DNA from 3 places in the Telluria sp. BA11 genome. Region 3 is predicted to be linked to each of the others. Evidence: predicted binding sites of a transcription regulator. Region 3 holds the regulator's gene; each other region holds the start of a gene.
What was found. Region 3 encodes HrcA, which represses chaperone genes, less so after heat shock. Its sites were predicted from a motif close to TTAGCACTCNNNNNNNNNGAGTGCTAA; they were not measured.
Positions count from the first base shown of each region.

Region 1: a site for HrcA is predicted at 2,415-2,441, ahead of rpoH (RNA polymerase sigma factor RpoH). Genes of this name have one in related genera too.
Region 2: a site for HrcA is predicted at 4,350-4,376, ahead of groES (co-chaperone GroES). Genes of this name have one in related genera too.

Region 1 is NZ_CM155275.1:3,607,912-3,614,948, forward strand. Features, by position in the region: gene AC1MGT_RS15940 (hypothetical protein) at 1-287, shown strand, start outside; gene yghU (glutathione-dependent disulfide-bond oxidoreductase) at 348-1,190, opposite strand; gene rpoH (RNA polymerase sigma factor RpoH) at 1,391-2,281, opposite strand; gene ftsX (permease-like cell division protein FtsX) at 2,868-3,788, opposite strand; gene AC1MGT_RS15960 (cell division ATP-binding protein FtsE) at 3,785-4,456, opposite strand; gene ftsY (signal recognition particle-docking protein FtsY) at 4,480-5,634, opposite strand; gene AC1MGT_RS15970 (thiamine pyrophosphate-binding protein) at 5,734-7,037, opposite strand, start outside.
Region 2 is NZ_CM155275.1:1,577,067-1,584,103, reverse strand. Features, by position in the region: gene AC1MGT_RS06985 (glucokinase) at 1-188, shown strand, start outside; gene AC1MGT_RS06980 (hypothetical protein) at 185-658, opposite strand; gene AC1MGT_RS06975 (PEP-CTERM sorting domain-containing protein) at 936-2,168, shown strand; gene groL (chaperonin GroEL) at 2,284-3,930, opposite strand; gene groES (co-chaperone GroES) at 3,970-4,260, opposite strand; gene AC1MGT_RS06960 (hypothetical protein) at 4,625-4,939, shown strand; gene AC1MGT_RS06955 (cell division protein ZapA) at 4,936-5,247, shown strand; RNA gene ssrS (6S RNA) at 5,294-5,475, shown strand; gene AC1MGT_RS06945 (EVE domain-containing protein) at 5,575-6,048, shown strand; gene AC1MGT_RS06940 (sulfite exporter TauE/SafE family protein) at 6,045-6,863, shown strand; gene AC1MGT_RS06935 (xanthine dehydrogenase family protein molybdopterin-binding subunit) at 6,871-7,037, opposite strand, start outside.
Region 3 is NZ_CM155275.1:2,168,389-2,175,425, forward strand. Features, by position in the region: gene AC1MGT_RS09485 (barstar family protein) at 125-451, opposite strand; gene dapB (4-hydroxy-tetrahydrodipicolinate reductase) at 453-1,262, opposite strand; gene AC1MGT_RS09495 (outer membrane protein assembly factor BamE) at 1,271-1,882, opposite strand; gene fur (ferric iron uptake transcriptional regulator) at 1,958-2,389, shown strand; gene hrcA (heat-inducible transcriptional repressor HrcA) at 2,479-3,495, opposite strand; gene AC1MGT_RS09510 (HAD family hydrolase) at 3,587-4,348, opposite strand; gene AC1MGT_RS09515 (hypothetical protein) at 4,582-5,175, shown strand; gene AC1MGT_RS09520 (hypothetical protein) at 5,195-5,839, shown strand; gene rsmA (16S rRNA (adenine(1518)-N(6)/adenine(1519)-N(6))-dimethyltransferase RsmA) at 6,071-6,847, opposite strand; gene pdxA (4-hydroxythreonine-4-phosphate dehydrogenase PdxA) at 6,862-7,037, opposite strand, start outside.

The DNA of each region.
Region 1 (7,037 bases), 1.4 Mb from region 3:
ATGTCGATCCGGGCAGCCAGGCCGAGATCCACCTGAGCGTGCCCGACAAGATCGTCAAGCTGTCGCGCGCTGTTGGGTCTGGCGGGTCTGGCGAGCTGGCGTTCGAGACGCAGCAACTGTTTGATGTCCGTGAAGTCGTGGTCGAAGTGGCGTGGGCGGACGTGCCGTATTACCAGGACACGCGCGCCAGCGCGCTGCAAGATGCGCGCCTGCCTGCTGCGCGCTGGGAGCAGCACAAGGCGCGCGCGACGAAGCGCCCGGACAAGAAGCGCCCGCCCAAATCCTGAGGCAGGGCGGGAACGGTGGCTGGGCATGCAGCGGAGCATGCCCAGGGAAGGGCAGGGAGGTCAGTCGAGGTCGGCAGCGCTGTGGCGTTCCAGCACCTGGTCTTCCGCCGGCCCGAACGAGCGGTTGACCTTGCGTCCACGCACCACGGCGGGCCGCGCCGCGATCGCATCGGCCCAGCGTTTGACGTGCTTGTACTCGTGCACCGACAAAAATTTGGCCGCATCGTACAACTGGCCGAGCACCATGCCGCCATACCACGGCCAGATGGCCATGTCGGCGATCGTGTAGTCGTCGCCGGCCATGTAGCGGTTGTCGGCCAGATGGCGGTCGAGCACGTCGAGCTGGCGCTTGGTTTCCATCGCGTAGCGGTCGATCGGGTATTGCAGCTTTTCCGGCGCATACGCATAGAAGTGGCCAAAGCCGCCGCCCATGAATGGCGCCGAACCCATCTGCCAGAACAGCCAGTTCATCGTCTCGGTGCGCGCCACGCCATCCTTCGGCAGGAACGCGCCGAATTTCTCGGCCAGGTACACCAGGATCGCACCCGATTCGAACACGCGCACGGGCTCGGCGCCACTGCGGTCGACCAGGGCAGGGATCTTCGAATTCGGGTTGGCGTCAACGAAGCCGCTCGAGAACTGCATGCCTTCGTTAATGCGGATCAGCCAGGCATCGTACTCGGCGCCCGCATGGCCGGCGGCCAGCAGTTCTTCGAGCATGATCGAGACCTTCACGCCATTGGGCGTGGCCAGCGAATACAGTTGCAGCGGATGCTCGCCCACCGGCAGCGCCTGGTCGTGCGTCGGTCCGGCGACCGGGCGATTGATATTGGCAAAGGCGCCGCCCGGGGTGGCGGGTGGGGTCCAGACAGTTGGTGGAACATACGGCGTTGAATCAGGCATGGCTTTTCCTTGAGCTGACGTGTCAGAAGAACCATTCTAGCCAATGGGCGACAAACGTGTCGGCGGCGGCTTCACGCGTTCAAGTTACCCCGGTTTCGTGGCGGCCACGGAACAAAAAACCGCCAAGTCGGGGTCGAAAAGCGCAAAGCCGCACAAGAAAAAACCCCGCCGAAGCGGGGTTTCAGAGATGGCAGGACGGCTCAGACAAATGCCGTCAGCGCACCCTTCATCTTTTTGAGTGCAGCCGACTCGATCTGGCGAATGCGCTCGGCCGACACGCTGAATTCTTCCGCCAGCGTGTGCAGCGTGGCGCCCGAACCGTCGTCGTTGGCCAGCCAGCGCGCTTCGATGATGCGGCGCGAACGCGGGTCCAGCTTGCCGAGCGCCGATTCCAGGCCTTCCGACTGCAGGCGCGTGACCTGCTGCGCTTCGATGACCTTGGTCGGTTCTTGCTGTTCCGACGACAGGTAAGCGATCGGCGAGAACTTGTCGTCTTCATCGTCGGTTGGCGACTCGAGTGCGATATCGCGGCCCGAAAGACGGGTTTCCATTTCGATCACTTCTTCGCGCTTGACGCCCAGCAGCTTGGCCAGATCATCGACCTGACCCGGCGACATCGCATCCAGGCCGGTCTTGTTGCTGCGCAGGTTGAAGAACAGCTTGCGCTGTGCCTTCGTCGTCGCGACTTTGACCAGACGCCAGTTTTTGAGAATGTACTCATGCATCTCGGCCTTGATCCAGTGCATCGCGTACGACACCAGGCGCACGCCCTGGTTCGGGTCGAAACGCTTGACTGCTTTCATCAGGCCGATATTGCCTTCCTGGATCAGGTCGGCGTGTGGCAGGCCGTAGCCCAGATAGCCACGCGCGATCGACACCACCAAGCGCAGGTGCGACAACACCATCTTTTGCGCTGCGTCGAGATCGTTATCGTCGCGCAGCCGCTTTGCCAGCGACATCTCTTCTTCGTGCGTCAGCATTGGCAGGCGGTTCACTGCCGAAATGTACGCATCGATATTGCCGAGATTGCCGGTGAAACCTAGTCCCAGAGCACGATTGTTGGTCGGGACCAATGCGGATTGTGCGGACATGTTTATTTCCCTTTTAATAATCTTGCTGCATCCTGATAGGCCTCGGCCTCATGCCGGTGACGCCATCCTGAAGCGAATATCGCTTCGTCATGCGGATACTTTTGCTTGAAATTTGATTGCCTTGGACCATATATTAGCACTCCCCCAGAGAGAGTGCCAGAACGTGGCCAGAACTTAAGACTGTCCAAAGTATTGCCTATAGGAATTAAATCCACAAGCAAACTTACTGTAGAACAGCACTTGAATATTCGTTTGATGCAGCTCAGAAAAGAGCCGATAAACACTGGAAATCGCGTACAGGTTCAGAGTAAGGCGCAACAGGCAAGCTCTCTGTTGAATGGCGCACGTACGACTGGGGAGGCCTGTAGGAGTTCTACGCAAGACAGCGTAGGGAAGTGCGACGTGACCGTAGGAGTATGGGCGCACTGCGGCGCATTCCGACAGCCAGGTAATTGGGGAGGCAGCACAACGGCCGCCTCGCCCTGCTCTGGAAGTGGTGCCACTTCCGGCATTTTCAACACCCTGAATCAATCTTTTTTATTCAGCAATATTGTAGGAGTGCCGCTGTCGGCACCCCTGTAGCCTGTCAGCGTCCCCGTGCCAGGTGACGCCGTACCGACAGCATGGCGCCGATCAGGCCCAGTCCGGCACTCACTGCCAGCAAGCCAGCAATTTCCAGCCCTCCCAGCGCCATCAGCTGGAATTGCGAGCCATACAGCCGCGCAAATTCGGCGATGGCGCCATTCAGCGGGTGCAAGGCCAGCGCCACCACGCCCAGGGCCACGCCGCCGGCGCACAGGCCGAGCAGGGCGCCCGTATAGAAGAACGGGCGGTGAATGAAGTCATTGGTCGCGCCGAGCAGTTGCGAAACCGAGATTTCTTCTTTCTGCGTCAGCACCTGCAGGCGGATGGTATTGAACACCACGGCGATGACAACGATGCCGAGCGTGCCAGCCAGCAGCAGCAGGGCCAGGCGCAGGATCCCGAGCAGCGCGGCCAGACGCTTGACCCAGGCCGAGTCGACCTGCACCGTCTCGACGCCCGGCAGGGCGCGCAGGCGCTCGGTGATGGCGTCGACCTGTGCCGCAGCGCCGGCGCTGGCAAAGCCGCCCAGCTTCATCACGTAACTGTCCGGCAACGGGTTCTCACCCAGCGTTTCCAGCACCCCGCCCAGGCTGCTGCGTGCCTTGAGCGATTCCAGCGCTTCTTCACGCGGCACGAACATGACTTCGCCCTTGCCCTGCGCGACGATCTGGCGAATCTGCGGCAACAACGCTTGTGCATCGGGCCGGCTGACATCTTCGCGCATGAACAGACTGATCTCGGGGTCGACCGATAACTGCTCGGACAGTGGCCGTACGTTGTCGAGCAGGGTCAGGCCCGCGAACGGCAGCGTGAGCGCCAGCGCGACGACGAGCACGTTGAACAGGAAGCTGCCGGGCGACTTGCGCACGGTCGACAGCGCGGCCACCAGGGCGAAACGGTGCTGGCGCAACCACGGGCTCATGCTGCACCTCCGACCAGTTGGCCATTTTCCAGGCGGATGACGCGCTCGGCGCGCTCCAGCACGTAATCGTCGTGGGTCGAGATCACGCACGTGACGCCCACTGCATGGAACGAGCGCAGCGCATCGAGCACCTTGTCGGCCGCGACGCGGTCGAGGTTGGCCGTTGGCTCATCGGCCAGGATGATCTGCGGCCGGTTGACGATCGCGCGGGCCACGGCCACGCGCTGCTGTTCGCCACCTGACAGTTCGAGCGGCATCGCGCGGGCGCGGTCGAGCAGGCCAACCTTGTCGAGCGCGGCGCGGGCGCGCTGCTCGGCTTCGGCCGTGCGCGCGCCGGTGACCAGCATCGGCAGCATCGTATTGGCGAGGATATTGCGGTCGTTGAGCAGGCGCTGTTGCTGGAAGATGATGCCGATATTACGGCGCAGGAACGGGATCCCGGCCGGCTTGATGCGCCCCACGTCATGCCCGCTGACGATCACCTTGCCGCTGGTGGGCCGCTCGACGCCGGCGACCATTTTCATCAGGGTCGACTTGCCCGCGCCCGACGGGCCGGCCAGGTAGACCAGCTCGCCCTTGCCGATGGCGAGCGTGACGTCGTGCAGTGCGTAGCTGCCCTGAGCGTCGCCGTGGGTGTACTGCTTCGATACTGACTGGAATGCAATCATGGTGTCCTTGTTCGATCAGCCGCTCAGCCGAGCAGCGCGTCGACGAATTCTTCGGCATTGAATGGCTGCAGGTCTTCCAGCTTTTCGCCCACGCCGATGAAGTACACGGGAATCGGGCGGTTCTGCGCGATCGCGGCCAGCACGCCACCCTTGGCGGTGCCGTCGAGTTTGGTAACGACCAGGCCCGTCAAACCCAGTGCATCGTCAAACGCCTTGACCTGCGCCAGCGCGTTTTGGCCCGTGTTGCCGTCGATGACGAGCAGGATTTCATGGGGTGCACCCGCCATGCCCTTGCCGATCACGCGCTTGATCTTCTTCAGCTCTTCCATCAGGTGCAGCTGGGTCGGCAGGCGGCCGGCCGTGTCGATCATGACGACGTCGGTGCCGCGCGCCTTGCCCGACTGGACCGCATCGAACGCGACGGCGGCCGGATCGCCCGACTGCTGCGAAATCACGGTCACGTTATTGCGCTGGCCCCAGACCATCAACTGCTCGCGCGCGGCGGCGCGGAACGTGTCGCCCGCAGCCAGCAGCACCGACTGGTCGAAGCTTTGCATGTGTTTGGCCAGCTTGCCGATGGTGGTGGTCTTGCCGGCGCCGTTCACGCCCGCGATCATCATCACCAGCGGGTCGTGGCGGCCCAGCTCGAGCGGCTTTTGCAATGGCAGCAGCATCTCGATCATCAGGCTCTTGAGCGCTGTCTTGACGGCGGGCGCGTCGAGCAGCTTGTCTTCCTTGACCTTGCGGCGCAGTTCGGTGAGCAGGTGTTCGGTGGCGCCGATGCCGGCGTCGGACATCAGCAGCGCCGCTTCGAGTTCGTCGTACAGGTCTTCGTCGATGCGCGCACCGACGAACAGCAGCGACAGGTTGCTCGAGGTCTTGGACAGGCCGGCCTTCAGGCGCGCCATCCACGATTGCTTCTTTTCCAGCTCGGTGGTGGGGCGCTCGGCGGTTTCCGGGAACAGGTTGCCGCCTTCGTGCAGCACGCTGACCTCGGTCTTGACCTCGGGCTTGGGGTCAGGCTTGACCTCGGGCTTGGCGTCCTTCTTGATGTCGGGCTTGGCCACGGCTGGCGCCGGTGGCACCGGCCTGGCGGCAGGCGCCGCGGGTGCAGCAGGTACAACAGGTTCCGGCGCCGGGGTATCGGGCGCTTTCTTTCTTTTGAAGAAGCTGAACATAGTGTCTGGTGGGGGACTTCGTGCGAACGCCGGCGGGGCCGGCGATGAAAAAACGTGCGAATATTTTACCAGAGCAGCAATACGTTCCCGCTTTGCGCGTTAGCGTGCTCCTTTTGCGGCCTCGGCCTGCGCACGCATCATCTCGAGCGTGGCGTTCGGTGTGATCAGATTGCCGTCGTAGCGCAGCTCGATCACGGCCGGCAGCTGTTCCTGCGCCGTGTAGGCCAGCGCGCGTGCCAGCGCCGGTGCGAAGTCGGCGGTCTGGTCGACCACTTCGCCATGCCCGCCATAGGCGCGCGCCAGCGCCGCGAAATCCGGATTGTGCAGGTTGGTGCCCGACACGCGGCCCGGATAGGTGCGCTCCTGGTGCATGCGGATCGTGCCGAACATATTGTTGTTGAAGACCAGGATCACGACGCCGGCGCCGTACTGCACGGCGGTGGCCAGTTCCTGGCCCGTCATCATGAATTCGCCGTCGCCGGCAAAGGTCACCACGGCGCGCTCGGGATGCACGATCTTGGCCGCGACGCCGCTTGGCACCGCATACCCCATCGCGCCATTGGTCGGGGCCAGCTGGGTGCGCATGCCGCCGTACCGATAGAAGCGGTGCGCCCACGACGCGTAGTTGCCGGCGCCGTTGGTGATGATCGCGTCTGCCGGCAGCGCACCCTGCAGATCTTGCACCACTTGCCACAGGTCGAGCGGGACGCCTTCGCGCAGCAGGGCAGGTTGCGCCTGCCACGCGGCCAGATCGCTCCTGGCCTGCGTCACGCTGCCCTGCCAGCTTGCGTCAACAGGTTCCATCGCGGCGAGCATGGCGCACGCCTGCGGCATGCCGGCCGCGATCATCAGTTCGCCCTGGTACACGCTGCCCAGTTCTTCGGGATCGGGATGGATGTGCACCAGGCGCTGGGCCGGCACGGGCGCGGCCAGCAAGGTGTAGCCGCCGGTCGTCATTTCACCCAGGCGCGGGCCGATGGCGATGACGAGGTCAGCGTCTTTCACGCGTGCGGCCAGCTTCGGATTGATGCCGATGCCCACGTCGCCAATGTAGTTCGGGTGCGCATTGTCGAGCAGGTCCTGGAAGCGGAACGTGCAGCCCACCGGCAGGTGATTGCGCTCGGCGAACTGCGCCAGGTCGGCGCAGGCTTGCGCGGTCCAGGTGCCGCCGCCCAGCAGCACGACCGGACGCTCGGCCTCGGCCAGCATCGTGCGCAGTTGCGCGATCTGGTCGCTTGATGGCGCCCCGTGCGCTGGCGCATAGGCGCGCGTGTCGGCGACCTCGGCCAGCGACACCAGCATGTCTTCGGGCAGCGCCAGCACCACCGGACCGGGGCGGCCGCTGGTGGCGACCTGGAACGCGCGCGCCATGTATTCGGGAATGCGGTCAGCGCGGTCGATCT
Region 2 (7,037 bases), 590 kb from region 3:
GCAAGGCCAGCGTGTGCCTGGCGGTCGATCATGCCGAGGACAGTACGAGCTTCCTGTCGATGATTTCGCGCATCCTGCAATTGCTGCTGATCGACATCATGGCCGTCGGGATCTCGGTCGATGGCCAGCATGGACCGGCGCCGGGGCAGGATCCGCGCCGGCTGCTGATCTCGCATCTGGATAGTTAATCTGCGCTCTTCAGGTTGACGCGCTCGATCGTGCGGCGCCATTCCTGCAGGCTCAGGAGAGTGTCGGATTCGGTGTCGTCGACGAGGATTTCGCTGCCGTCCTGCGCGACCAGGAAGCTTTCCTGCCGCCGCGCGTCCTGTGCGCGGTTTTCGACAAAACTCAGCTGGTAGTACGTCTTGCCGTTCACCTCGCGCGGCGCCGGGTTGTCCTCGACCACGGCGCCATGCGCCTTGCCGCCGGTGCGCCGTTCGATCTGCGCCGACCAGGCCTTCAGTTCCGGTAACGCCAGCAATGCGGTCATTGCCTGTTCCTTGCTCTGCACAGGTGCCTGGACGACAGGTGCGGCCGGCGCCGGGGCGGGCGGCGGCGCGGGCCGCTCGGCCCGCTGGCAGGCAGCAACTGCGCAGCACAGGGCAAGCGCCGCAAGAGTCGTGCGCAAGGTAGGGAAGACGGCAGCGCGAGGGGACATGGCAGGTTCCGTGAGATAAGACGGCCATACTAAACCATGCTTGTTTTAGCGGCAATATGCGTCGTCTGTGACGTCCATACGGACGTTATTATTTCCACATGGAAATGCTTTCGTGGTTTTCGCCACGCTCTGCATATGTTTCATGTTGGCATCTGATTTAGTTGATGTGAGTAATGATATTCTGTAGGAACATTCCTACCAGTCAGTACACCGCATGGACAACCGCGCTACTTACCAACGTCGTCTCGAACGAAGCTCCCACCGCGAAAAACGCCTGATGACGCTTGCCGTACTGGGCGTTGCCGTCGGTGTGGCCGGCGTCGTGCTGCCATCGCCATCGATCAGCTGGCCGATGTTCGGACCAGCGTCGAACGCGGCCCCGGTCGCTGGCGCACCGGCGCATGCATTGAGCGCGACGCCACCAACGGCGCAGCAGACAGCTGCGGCACGGCGCATTTACCGGCACTCGGTCGTGCCGGGTGGCGTGGCGGACAAGGTCGAACTGGCGCAGATCTTGCGAACTGACCGGCTCGTGGCGGCGCACTACGCGAGCTTCAATGTCGGCAATGCCCGCGCCGTGACGGTGACGGCCCCGCGCGCAGTCTATGTGTCGTACCGGAAGAACGATCAAATCTACTGGACCTCGAAGAAGGTCATGCTCGAGCAGGGCGAGACGCTCCTGACCGACGGCGAGCACGAGATCCGCGCCCGCTGTGCCAACCGCATCTCGGACGTGCCGCAGTATCCGGTCGAACCCCACGGGCCAACCGAAGCCGAACTCGATACCGTGGTTGCTGTCGGCAACTTCTCCGATACGGCTGGCGCGATTGGTGAAGAAGGCAACATGCTGCCCGTGGGCATGGACGACCTGATCACCAGCGAGGAAGGGGGGCAGCGCTACAATGCCATCAGCTTTCCCAATGGCGCTGGTCTGCTGACGCCGGAAAATACGACGCCAATGCCGACGCCGTCTCGCCAGGGTCAGCCACCTGGCGCGCCGAACTGGTATGGCACGCCGATCTATGCTGGCGGCGTGCTGGGCCCTGCCAGCCCTGTCGGCGGTCGCGATGACGTGCCAGCGCCGGCCACGGATAGTGGCGGAAGCACGGTGCCGGGAAGCGTCAGTCCGACAGTCGGCGCCGGTGACACGGGTGGCACGGATCGCCCTGGCGTCAAAGAGGTACCGCCTCCGGTCCCCGTGCCGGACGGCGGCGGCAATGACGTGCCCGAACTGCCGGTCAAGACGCCGCCGTCCCCGCCGACGCCAGGCACCGGTATCGACACGCCGGGGACCCCTGGTACGCCTGGTACCCCTGGTACGCCGGGTACTCCTGGCACGCCAGGTATCCCGACCGTACCGGCGACGCCAACGACGCCAACGCCGCCGGGCGACACCGTGGTCGAACCGGTCGTGCCGACCGAAGTACCTGAACCAGGCACGCTGTGGCTCGGCGGTATCGCACTGGCTGCGCTGCTGTGGCTGCGTCGCAAGGGGTCGCGCGTCCGCTGAAAGACGCAGACAACGCAGACAACAAAAAACCCGCGAGGTGTGAACCTCGCGGGTTTTTTATCGTGGGTAGCGGGGGCGAAGCCTGCAGCGCGCTTCGCCCGGACTGCCCCGGCAATCACATCATGCCGTCCATACCACCCATGCCGCCCATGCCGCCCATACCACCCATGCCGCCGGCTGGCTTGTCTTCAGCCAGTTCCGACACCATGCAATCGGTGGTCAGCATCAGGCCGGCGATCGACGCTGCATTCTGCAGTGCCGAACGGGTGACCTTGGCTGGATCCAGCACGCCCATTTCGACCATGTCGCCGTAGGTGCCGTTGGCTGCGTTGTAGCCGTAGTTGCCGGTGCCGGCCAACACTGCTGCAACGACGACCGATGGCTCTTCGCCGGCGTTCTGGACGATCATGCGCAGTGGCTCTTCCATTGCGCGCAGAACGATCTTGATACCAGCGTCCTGGTCAGGGTTGTCGCCCTTGACAGTGATGTTGGCACGAGCGCGCAGCAGGGCCACGCCGCCGCCGGCAACGATGCCTTCTTCCACAGCAGCGCGGGTAGCGTGCAGTGCATCTTCGACGCGTGCTTTCTTTTCCTTCATCTCGACTTCGGTGGCTGCACCGACGCGGATCACGGCAACGCCGCCGGCCAGCTTGGCCACGCGCTCTTGCAGTTTTTCGCGGTCGTAGTCCGAGGTCGCTTCTTCGATCTGGGCGCGGATCATCTTGACGCGGCCTTCGATCGATTCAGCCTGGCCGGCGCCGTCGATGATGATGGTGTTTTCCTTGCCGACTTCGATGCGCTTGGCCTGGCCCAGCTCTTCCAGCGTGACCTTTTCGAGCGTCAGGCCGACTTCTTCAGCGATGACCTGGCCGCCGGTCAGGACAGCGATGTCTTCCAGCATGGCCTTGCGACGGTCGCCAAAGCCTGGGGCCTTGACAGCGACGGTCTTCAGGATGCCGCGGATGTTGTTGACGACCAGGGTCGCCAGCGCTTCGCCGTCGATGTCTTCAGCGACGATGACCAGTGGACGGCCAGCTTTCGCGACTTGTTCCAGTACCGGCAGCAGGTCACGGATGTTCGAGATCTTCTTGTCGCACAGCAGGACGAATGGGTTTTCGTGCACGGCGACTTGCTTGTCCGGGTTGTTGATGAAGTACGGCGACAGGTAGCCGCGGTCGAACTGCATGCCTTCCACGATGTCCAGTTCGTCGTTCAGCGACTTGCCGTCTTCCACGGTGATGACGCCTTCCTTGCCCACTTTTTCCATCGCTTCAGCGATGCGCTCACCGATCGAGGTTTCCGAGTTGGCCGAAATGGCGCCGACTTGTGCGATCTCTTTGGTGGTGGTGGTTGGCTTGGCGATCTTGCGCAGTTCTTCGACGGTGGCAGCAACTGCCTTGTCGATGCCGCGCTTCAGGTCCATCGGGTTCATGCCGGCGGCAACGAACTTCATGCCTTCGCGAACGATGGCTTGTGCCAGCACGGTCGCGGTGGTGGTGCCGTCACCGGCGTTGTCGCTGGTCTTGGAAGCAACTTCCTTGACCATCTGCGCGCCCATGTTCTGCAGCTTGTCTTTCAGTTCGATTTCTTTGGCGACCGAGACACCATCCTTGGTGACGGTCGGCGCGCCGAACGAGCGCTCGAGCACGACGTTACGGCCTTTCGGGCCCAGGGTGACTTTGACTGCATTGGCGAGGATATTGACGCCTTCGACCATCTTGGCGCGCGCTGCGTCGCCGAATACTACTTCTTTAGCTGCCATTTGTTATTTCTCCGAAATGTTCGTGAGTGGGGTCAGAAATTACAGTGCGACGATCGCGAGGATTTCTTCTTCGCGCAGCACCAGCAGTTCCTGGCCATCGATCTTGACGGTCTGAGCGCCATACTTGGAGAACAGCACGCGATCGCCGACTTTCACTTCCAGAGGGCGGAGCTGGCCGTTATCTTGCACTTTACCGTTACCAACGGCGAGAACTTCGCCTTGGTCCGGCTTCTCTGCCGCGGCATCAGGGATGATCAGGCCGGACGCAGTTTTGGTTTCCTGGTCGAGACGCTTCACGATTACGCGATCGTGCAGAGGGCGAAGGTTCATGCAAAACTCCTTAATATTCAATGGATTAACTGGCGTTTTTGACGCCGTCGCAGCAAGTTGATGATGCTGCGCCGGTCTGCAAAGAGTTGTTAGCACTCTCAGCTAACGAGTGCTAATTATAGGGACGATAACCTGCCTTTTCAAGGCGCATGATGGCGAAAACATTTTAAACACTTGATATAGCGCAATCATGACATTGGCATATGCGCAATGTTTGCCAGCGTTTGTCGGCTGTGGATGGCACGACCGGAGGGCGGCAGCGTACACCGCCGACCACATTGACGCCGCACGCCAGCGTGTTATTACTGCCGCACGGCAATGGGCACCGGTTGACGGAAAAAGCAACTCGATCCTATAGTGTCGAATGATTTCCGAATTCCAAGACCTCTCAGACAAAATCGACCGGCTTGCGCAACTGACCCAGTCGTTGCGCGCCGAGAATTACCTGCTCCGCCAGGCCAATACCTTGCTCAGCACCGAGAACCTCGCGTTCAAGGAGCGCCTGATCGAGGCGCAGCGCCGCGTCGAAGCATTGCTCGACGAATTGCCGAAGCCGCCGGACGCATCGGGCGACGCAGACGAATCTGCCGCAGCCGAACCAGCCGAAGAGGCGCCGCCCGATCCCAATGCGCCGATCCCGCCGCATCTCGCCCACGCTCGTCGTCAGGGGGCACTATGATCCATCTCGACGTGCATATCATGGGCCAGTCCTACCGTCTGGCGTGCCGCGACGGCGAACAGCGCACGCTGCGCGAAGCGGTGAGCTACCTCGACGGCAAGATGTGCCAGCTGCGCGATTCCGGCAAGGTCAAGGGCACCGACCGCATCGCCGTGATGGCGGCGCTGAGCGTGGCTGCCGAATTCCTGTCGGTGAAGTCGCCGCAAGGGCCGCTGTCGGACATGTCGATCCTCGAGGTCAAGCAAAAACTCGAGTCGATGCACACGGTCCTCGATCGGGTATTGGCGGGCCAGGAAAATCTGTCCTGAAAGGCCGAATCCGTTTGACAGGGCTGGTCAAAGGAGTAAACTCTCTTCTGCCCTGCGGTGTTCGAGATTTGCCATATATTCCTTGAACCATTCTTACGCATAGGTCGTGGAACAAGTTCGATGGGTGTGAGCGTCGCTAGTCCGACGAACCCGAAATTGATCTGACCGTGACCGCCTTGAACCGTTGTGGTTCAGGATGCCGGCAAAAACGGCACAGGCGGGGACTAAACATACAAGCGGTTGCGCACTCGGTACGCAGCCGCTTTTTTTATGTGCGCATTCACTGATGCATCCGATGCATCGTGTGCTGGCAGGGAGAACAGCGCGATGCGCTACTGGTTGATGAAATCCGAGCCCGACGAAGTCAGTTTCGACGACGTCCTGGCCGCCCCCGGTGCCACCGTGGCCTGGTTTGGCGTACGCAACTACCAGGCGCGCAACTTCATGCGCGACGCCATGGCCGTCGGCGACGGCGTGCTGTTCTACCACTCGGGCGGCAAGCTGCCCGGCGTGGCCGGCATCGCCGAAATCGTCAGTGGCCCGTACCCCGATGCCTCCCAGTTCGACGCCGCCAGCCATTACCACGACCCGAAGGCCACGCCCGAAACGCCGCGCTGGATCTCGGTCGATGTCAAGGCGGTCGAAGCGGGCCGCTTCGTGCCGCTGGCCGAACTGCGCACGGTGGCTGCGCTGGACGACATGGTGCTGCTGCAAAAGGGCAGCCGTCTGTCGATCTCGCCGGTCACGAAAGCCCAGTACACGACCATCGTCGCGCTCGTGCGCGGCAAAGGAACGACATGATGGCGCTCGCATTCGATCCGCTGCTGATTCTGGCCCTGCTGGCGATGGGCGCGTTTGGTGGCTTCGTGGCTGGCCTGCTTGGCGTCGGCGGCGGCATGATCCTCGTGCCGTTCATCACGATGATCTTCACGGCGCGCGGCTTTCCCGAGGAACTCGTGGTGCACATGGCGATCGCCACCTCACTGGGCACCATTTTCTTTACCTCGTTGTCGTCGGTGCGTGCGCATCACAAGCACGGCGCCGTGCTGTGGCCGATCGTACGCTTGTTCACGCCCGGCATCCTGCTCGGCGCGTGGATCGGGCCCTGGATCGGCAAGCAGATGAACACCCCGGTGCTGGCCTTCTTTTTCGGCTGCTTCGTGGCGTACTCGGCGATCCAGATGCTGATCGGGAAAAAACCGGCAGCGGCGCGTGAGCTGCCCGGCAAGCCGGGCATGTTTGCCGCGGGCAGCGTGATCGGCATCCTGGCAGGGCTCGTGGGGGCGGGCGGCGCCTTCGTCTCGGTGCCGTTCATGACGCGCTGTAATGTACGCATCCATAACGCCGTGGCCACCAGTGCCGCGATCGGCTTTCCGGTTGCGCTGATGGGGACCCTGTCGAACGTCTATTTCGGCTGGGGCGAACCTGGGTTGCCGCCCTGGTCGCTGGGCTTCATCTACCTGCCGGCGCTGGCGATCATCGTGCTGGCCAGCGTGTCGATGGCGCCGCTGGGCGCGCGCACCGCGCACAAGCTGCCGGTACGTCAACTACAGCGCATCTTCAGCGTCATCCTGTGCGCGCTGGCTGCCTACATGTTCTGGAAAGCGTTCAACTAGACTGTAGCTAGGCCTTGCGCACCCGCGCGCGGTCCAGCGGCAGGTCGCGCATGCGCAGGCCGCAGGCGTCGAACACCGCGTTGGCAATCGCCGCTGCCGCCGGGCCCTGCGCCGCTTCGCCGGTGCCCAGGAACGGCTGGCCGGGGCGGTCGATCAGGTGCACGTCGATCTGCT
Region 3 (7,037 bases):
TTGCTGAAATGATGGGGAAGCCTTGTCCATGAAAGGAAATCAGGACAAAAAAAAAGCGCGGGTAAGCCCGCGCGTCGGATGCTGCCAGTCGATAGCGCCGCTATGCGCTATTCGACGTTTGCTGCTAGCGCAGCACGAGTTTCAGTGCCGGAGTTTCGCCATAATCTTCATACCGCTCGTTGATGCCGCCAATACAGAAGGCCAGCTCCTCCAACAGATCAGGCACGGCGGCCTTCATGGCGGCAGCGTCGCGGATGATGATCTCGAGCACTTCGTCCGGCGCCAGCTGGAAGCTGGTCATGTTTTCGTCGTCGCGCAGGTAGCTCAGGCAGTCCACCCAGGCGTCGATACTGTTCGCATACGACGCCGGGAAGCCGAACGCGGCCCGGCTTTGCGCATGAAACGACGCCTCGTCGACGATCGCAGCGCCGTTCAGTTCTGCAACGGCCATATCAGGCTTTCAGGCCCAGCACGTCCTGCATGTCATACAGGCCGTGGGATTTGTCTGCCAGGAAGCGTGCGGCGCGCAGCGCGCCGTGTGCGTAGGTCACGCGGCTGCTGGATTTGTGGCTGATCTCGATGCGCTCGCCCGTGCCCAGGAACATGACGGTGTGGTCGCCCACGACGTCGCCGCCGCGCACGGTGGCAAAGCCGATCGTCGACGGATCGCGCTCGCCGGTGACGCCTTCGCGGCCGTACACGGCGCATTCCTTGAGGTCGCGGCCGATAGCGTCGGCGATCACTTCGCCCATCTTGAGCGCGGTGCCCGATGGTGCATCGACCTTGTGCCGGTGGTGCGCTTCGACGATTTCGATGTCGTAGCCTTCGGCAAAACTTTTGGCCGCCATTTCGAGCAGCTTGAGCGTGACGTTCACGCCCACGCTCATGTTCGGTGCGACCACGAGCCCGATTTTCTCGGCGGCGGCGGCGATTTGCGCCTTGCCGGCGTCATCGAAACCGGTGGTGCCGATCACCATCTGCTTGCCGTTGGCGGCGCAATACGCGAGGTGTGCCAGCGTGCCTTCCGGGCGGGTAAAGTCGATCAGCACGTCGGCGTTGTGCAGGCCGTGCTTGATGCTGTCTTCGATCATCACGCCAGTGAGGAAGCCCCCGAAGGCGCCGGCATCCTGGCCGATGAACGGCGAACCGGGCATGTCGAGGGCGCCGGCCAGGCGGGCGTCGGGTGCGTACTGGATGGCTTCGATCAGCATGCGGCCCATGCGGCCGCTGGCGCCGGCTACGGCGATATTCAACATCGTCATGGCAATCCTTACTGCTGGGTTGCCGGGGCAGTCACCGTGATCGGTGCGACCGGACGGCTTTCCGGCTTTTCTTTCTTGCTCGGCACCTTGGCGGGGCCGGCGATACGGTCAATGTAATCGCGCTCGCTTGGCAGGTTGCCGCCTTCGAAGCGCTCGACCACGTCATCCTTGAAGAACACGGTGACGCGGCTGGTGGTCAGCTCGCCATTGCCGCGGGCCAGGTAGAACGGGTAATCCCAGCGGTCAGCATGGAACGCATCGAGCAGCAAAGGCGAACCGAGCAGGAAGCGCACCTGATCGCGCGTCTGGCCGGCTTTCAGCTGGTTCAGCATCTCTTGCGAGACGAAGTTGCCCTGCTGGATGTCCGGGCGATAAGGCGAGAAGATCCACAGGAACTTTTGCAGGCGCGAAGCCTGCACGGTCTGCGCGCCGGCATTGGCGATGGCGGCCGATTTGTCGGCGTCGGCCGCGGTGGCCGCCGAGTCCGTTGCCACCGGTGGCGCCGGACGGGTCTGGTTGCGCCAGGACGCGCAGCCGGACAGCGTCAGCGTGCAGACGAGACCTGCCGCCAGCACCGCCTTGGCGGAAAATCGATGGGATACGGCTTGTTTGACGCGCATAGGTAACCTCAAATCGAGCGGGAGCTTTCAAAACGCTATATCATAAAGCACTCCGCCAATATGCGAGTAACAAACATGAGTAACAATCCGACCGACCTGAAGGCAAGCGGCCTGAAGGCCACGCTCCCGCGCCTGAAAATCCTGGAAATCTTCCAGAACAGCGCCGTGCGTCACCTCACCGCCGAAGATGTCTACAAGATCCTGTTGGCTGAAAACATGGACGTCGGTCTGGCTACCGTCTACCGCGTCCTGACGCAATTCGAGCAGGCCGGCCTGCTCAACCGCAACCACTTCGAAACCGGCAAGGCCATCTACGAACTCAACGCCGGCTCGCACCACGATCACCTCGTCTGCGTCACCTGCGGCCGGGTCGAAGAATTCTACGACGACGAAATCGAGCAGCGCCAGAAAATGATCGCCGAAACCCACGGCTACACGATCGTCGATCATGCGCTGGCGATCTACGGCAGTTGCCCGCAGTGCCAGGCGGCGCGCAAGGCAAGCTAAGTTATTCGCAGCCGGCAAGGCTGCACAGCAAAAGGGCGCATCGGATTTCCCGTGCGCCCTTTTTGCGTCTTGGTAACAGTAGAAAACTGTTAAGGCTGGCTCAGTGCGTTCGACAGCAGCTTGGCGGTGATGTCGACGATCGGAATCACCCGCTCGTACGCCATCCGCGTGGGACCGATGACGCCCAATGTGCCAACGATGCGGCCGTCGACCGCGTACGGCGCAGTGACCACGCTCATCTCGTCCATCGGCACCAGGTTCGATTCGCCGCCGATGAAGATCTGCACGCCCCCGGCCTTGCTCGACATGTCCAGCAACTGCATCAGGCCGGTCTTTTGCTCGAACATCTCGAACATCTGGCGCAGCGAACTCATATTCGACGACAGGTCGGTCACCGACAGCAGGTTGCGCTCGCCGGAAATGACCACGTCGTCGCTCTCGGCCATCGCTTCGCTGCCGGCCTCGACCGCCGCATGCATGAGGCGCCCCATGTCGTCGCTCAACTGGCGCAGTTCGCCACTGAGGCGTTGGCGCACGCCGTCGAATGACTGGCCGGCAAAGTTCTGGTTCAGGTAATTGGCCGACTGCGACAATTGCGCCGGCGTGTAGTCGACATCGGTCAGCAGCAGGCGGTTCTGCACATCGCCGCGCGGATCGACGATCACGAGCAGGATGCGCTTTTCGGACAGGCGCAAGAATTCGATCTGCTGGAACACCGATTCGCGGCGCGGGCTCTGCACCACGCCGGCAAACTGCGACAGCGACGAGAGCATCTGGGCCGCGTTGGCGATCAGCTTTTGCGGATGCTGCAGCGGCAGGCGCATGCGCTCGGCGCCAACCGTCGTTTCATCGAGTTGCTTGACGGTCAATAAGGTATCGACAAACACGCGGTAGCCGCGCGGTGTTGGAATCCGGCCAGCCGAGGTGTGGGGACTGGCGACGAACCCCATGTCCTCGAGGTCGGCCATGATGTTGCGGATCGTCGCGGGCGACAATTCCAGGCCCGACAGCTTGGACAGCGCGCGCGAGCCGACCGGCTGGCCGTCGGCGATATAGCGTTCGACAAGCGCTTTGAGCAGGGTTTGGGCACGGTGATCGAGTTGCATGGTTCCGGGAAGCGTCTTTTTCTGTGGTGCTGGGATGAGAATCAAATTGGGGCGCGGCACGGCAGCGCAAGGCCTGCTGTCCGTCCCAGTGTTATACGCGCATCGGCGCGGATCCGTGTGGCAACTCGTGTGGCGGCTCCTGTGGCAGCTCGTGCGCCGCATCGAGCCAGTCGAGCAACGCATCGATGCTGTTCACCTCGACATCGGGGCGCACCTGGTCGGCCAGCTCGTTGATCTTGCCGCTGCGGTTCATCCAGGCGGCGCGCAAACCTGCCTGCTGGGCGCCCTGGACGTCGAGCAGCAAATCATCGCCCACATACAGGGTGTCGGCCGGCAGCACCCCGAGCGCAGCGCAGCCTGCCAGGAAAATCCCCGGATCCGGCTTGGCGGCGCCAAAGTCGCGCGCCGCCACGGATGCCTGGAACTGGTCGGCCAAGCCGATGGTGACCAGGTCGGCCACGCCGTTCGTAACCGAGCCCAGCAGCGCGCGCTGCCGGAGCCGCGCGAGGCCCGGCGCCACATCGTCATACAGCGTCACGGCATTGCGCGCGGCAACGAAGACGACCATGGCCTCCTCCACCCGGGCGACGTCCTCCCCCGCCTGCTCGAACGCGGCGACCAGGCCGGCGTGGCGTAGCGCGCTCAGGTCGATCCCGTACTGGGGCTCGCGGGCCAGCAATTCCAGGCGCGCCTTGCGCAGGCTGTCGATCGTGAACCGCCCGGCCACGCGCGGCGCATGCTGCTGCAACCACGCATACAGAATGGTTTCGGCAGCCCGGATCACGGGCGCGATCGGCCACAGGGTATCGTCGAGGTCGAACAGTACGGCTTTGGGCCAGGGATGGCGGGTCATCGGCTTCCAGGGAACAGGCATGAAAAAACGCTACGCCAGCATAGCGATGCATACGGCCAAAAGCAAACCGCACGGGCTGCGCGTTGCTCATATGACATTGTGCTTACAACCTGATACACATGGAAATGGGGCGCAAATGGACCGGTTGCCTAATAAATGAACTAAAATGTTGAGCGATTTTTTGATTCCAACCGCGCAGCCTGCGCTTTCCCGCTAGATTATTTGGAGAATATATGAAGAGTTCCTACCTGCGCGCAAGCGCAGCGCTGGCATGCGCGGTCCTGCTGACGGCGTGCGGTGGTAGCGATGGTCAACTACTGCTGGCTGGTACGATTACCGGCGTGACCAAGCCGGGCATGGTCCTGATGAATAACGGCGGCTCGGAGTTCGAGGTGCCGGTTCCGTCGAACGGCACCGGTGTGACCACGTTCCGCTTTCCTGAGCTGATTTCGTCGGATGACAAGTACGATGTGCAGGTCAAGAGTGTACCGTCGAATGTGGACATCACTACTTGCCAATACCTTTACAACAAAGGTCGCGCTGGCTTCGATGTCACCAACATTCGAATCTCTTGCGACTTCAAGACGCAAGCCCTCGGCGGCACAGTCAGCAATCTCAAGGGCGAACTGGTCCTGATCAACGGCGCCGACCGCGTCATCGTTCCCGCCGGCGCAACCACGTTCACCATGGCACGTGTTGCACAAGACGCCCCATATGGTGTGTCGATCCTGACGAATCCTGCCAACCAGAGCTGCACCATCGCCAACGGCGTCGGCACCATGGGCGCAGCCGATGTGAACAACGTGACCGTCACGTGCGCACCTTAATTTTCCTGGAGTCAAACGCATGAAGTCTTCCCTGATCCGCCCGGCGCTTGCGCTGGCGCTGGCTGCAAGCCTGGCCGCCTGTGGTGGCAGCGACAAAGCCGAGTTCACCGTTGCCGGTTCGGTGACCAGACTCGTTTATGATGGCCTGGTCCTGAGCAATGCCGGCGTTCCATTAAAGGTTGCACCGCCAACGACTGCCGGCGCAGCGGTACGCTTTGCCTTCCCCGACAAGCTGGAATATGGCGACACCTATGCCGTCACCGTGACCACGCAGCCGGCACACCAGACCTGCGTGCCGAGCGCTCCTGAAGGCGGCCTTTACGCCAATAACGCCGACACGGCGGGCCGCCTTGTATCGATCGATATCGCGATTGATTGCGAGATCAACGAATTCACTGTCGGTGGCACGATCACTGGCCTGACCGGCGCCGGCCTGGTGCTGGCCAACGGCAGCACGGGTGGCACCTACACGGCTGCAACGCCGGCAACCCCGCCTGCCACGACGCCGATTACCTACGCGCTGCCTGCGGTGAAATTCGGCACGACCTACGGCGTCACGGTCAGCAAGCAGCCGGCTGGCCAGGTCTGCACTATCGTGAACCCGACCGGCACCATGGGTGACGCTACGGTGAGCAACGTCAACGTGACGTGCGTCGCTGCATAGACTTAGAAAGTTATACGAAATTCTTATGTCGAGTATGCGAAAGGAAAATTGGACTTATATGCTGTAACGCAGCATACTGATCCTGTCTCCTCCAACTCTCCTCAGAAAAGAATTGGATTTCGGCCCGCTCTTGTAGCGGGCCTTTTTTTTGCCCGTCCAGCAGCATGCCCATGAAAAAAGCGCCCTGAAGGCGCTTTGATCTGGGACATGCGGGCCGGATGGCTGCGAAAACTATGCCTGGCTTGGCAGATTGGCCAGCGCCACATACTGCGCCAGGCTGACGGCTTCGGGCCGTACGCTCGGATCGATGCCCGCTTCCACCAGCTGCGCCTCGGTGAACATCCCTGCCACGCAATTGCGAATGACCTTGCGCCGCTGTGAGAAGGCCTTGGCCACCACCGCTTCAAGGCGCTTGGCGTCGCACGGCAGTTGCTGCTTGACAGGCACCATGCGCACGATGGCCGATTCGACCTGCGGTGGTGGATCGAACGCGGTCGGCGGCACGATGAACATCAGCGACATGTCGTAGCGCCATTGCAGCATCACCGACAGGCGGCCGTAGGTCTTGCTGCCCGGCTCGGCCACCATGCGCTCGACTACTTCCTTTTGCAGCATGAAGTGCTGGTCTTCGATCAGGTGGGCGAAGTCCGCCAGGTGAAACAGCAGCGGGCTGGAAATGTTGTACGGCAAGTTGCCCACCACGCGCAGCTTCTGTCCCTCGGCCACCGGAATCGCGCCGAAATCAAACTTCAGGGCGTCGCCCGAATGCACGGTCAGGCGCTCGCGCGGATAAGCTTTTTCCAGACGCGTGACCAGATCGCGGTCGAGCTCGACGACGTGCATGTGGTCGAGCTGCTTGAGCAGCAGCGCCGTCATCGCGGCCAGGCCCGGTCCAATTTCGACCATGGTCTCGCCCTGGCGCGGTGCGATGGCGTCGATGATGTCGGAGAGGACTTGCTTGTCGGTCAGGAAGTTCTGGCCGAAGCGCTTGCGTGCTACGTGTTTCATGAATGCTTTCTTGATTATTTGATACCGGCCGCGCGTTGCGCCAGCACCATGTGCATGGCCGCGCCGATCGCTTCGATCATGCTGCCGCAATCGGCCAGGCCGAGGCCCTGCGCGGCCAGGTCGAGCGCGGTGCCATGGTCGACCGAGGTGCGGATCAACGGCAGGCCGAGCGTGACATTGATGCCGCGCC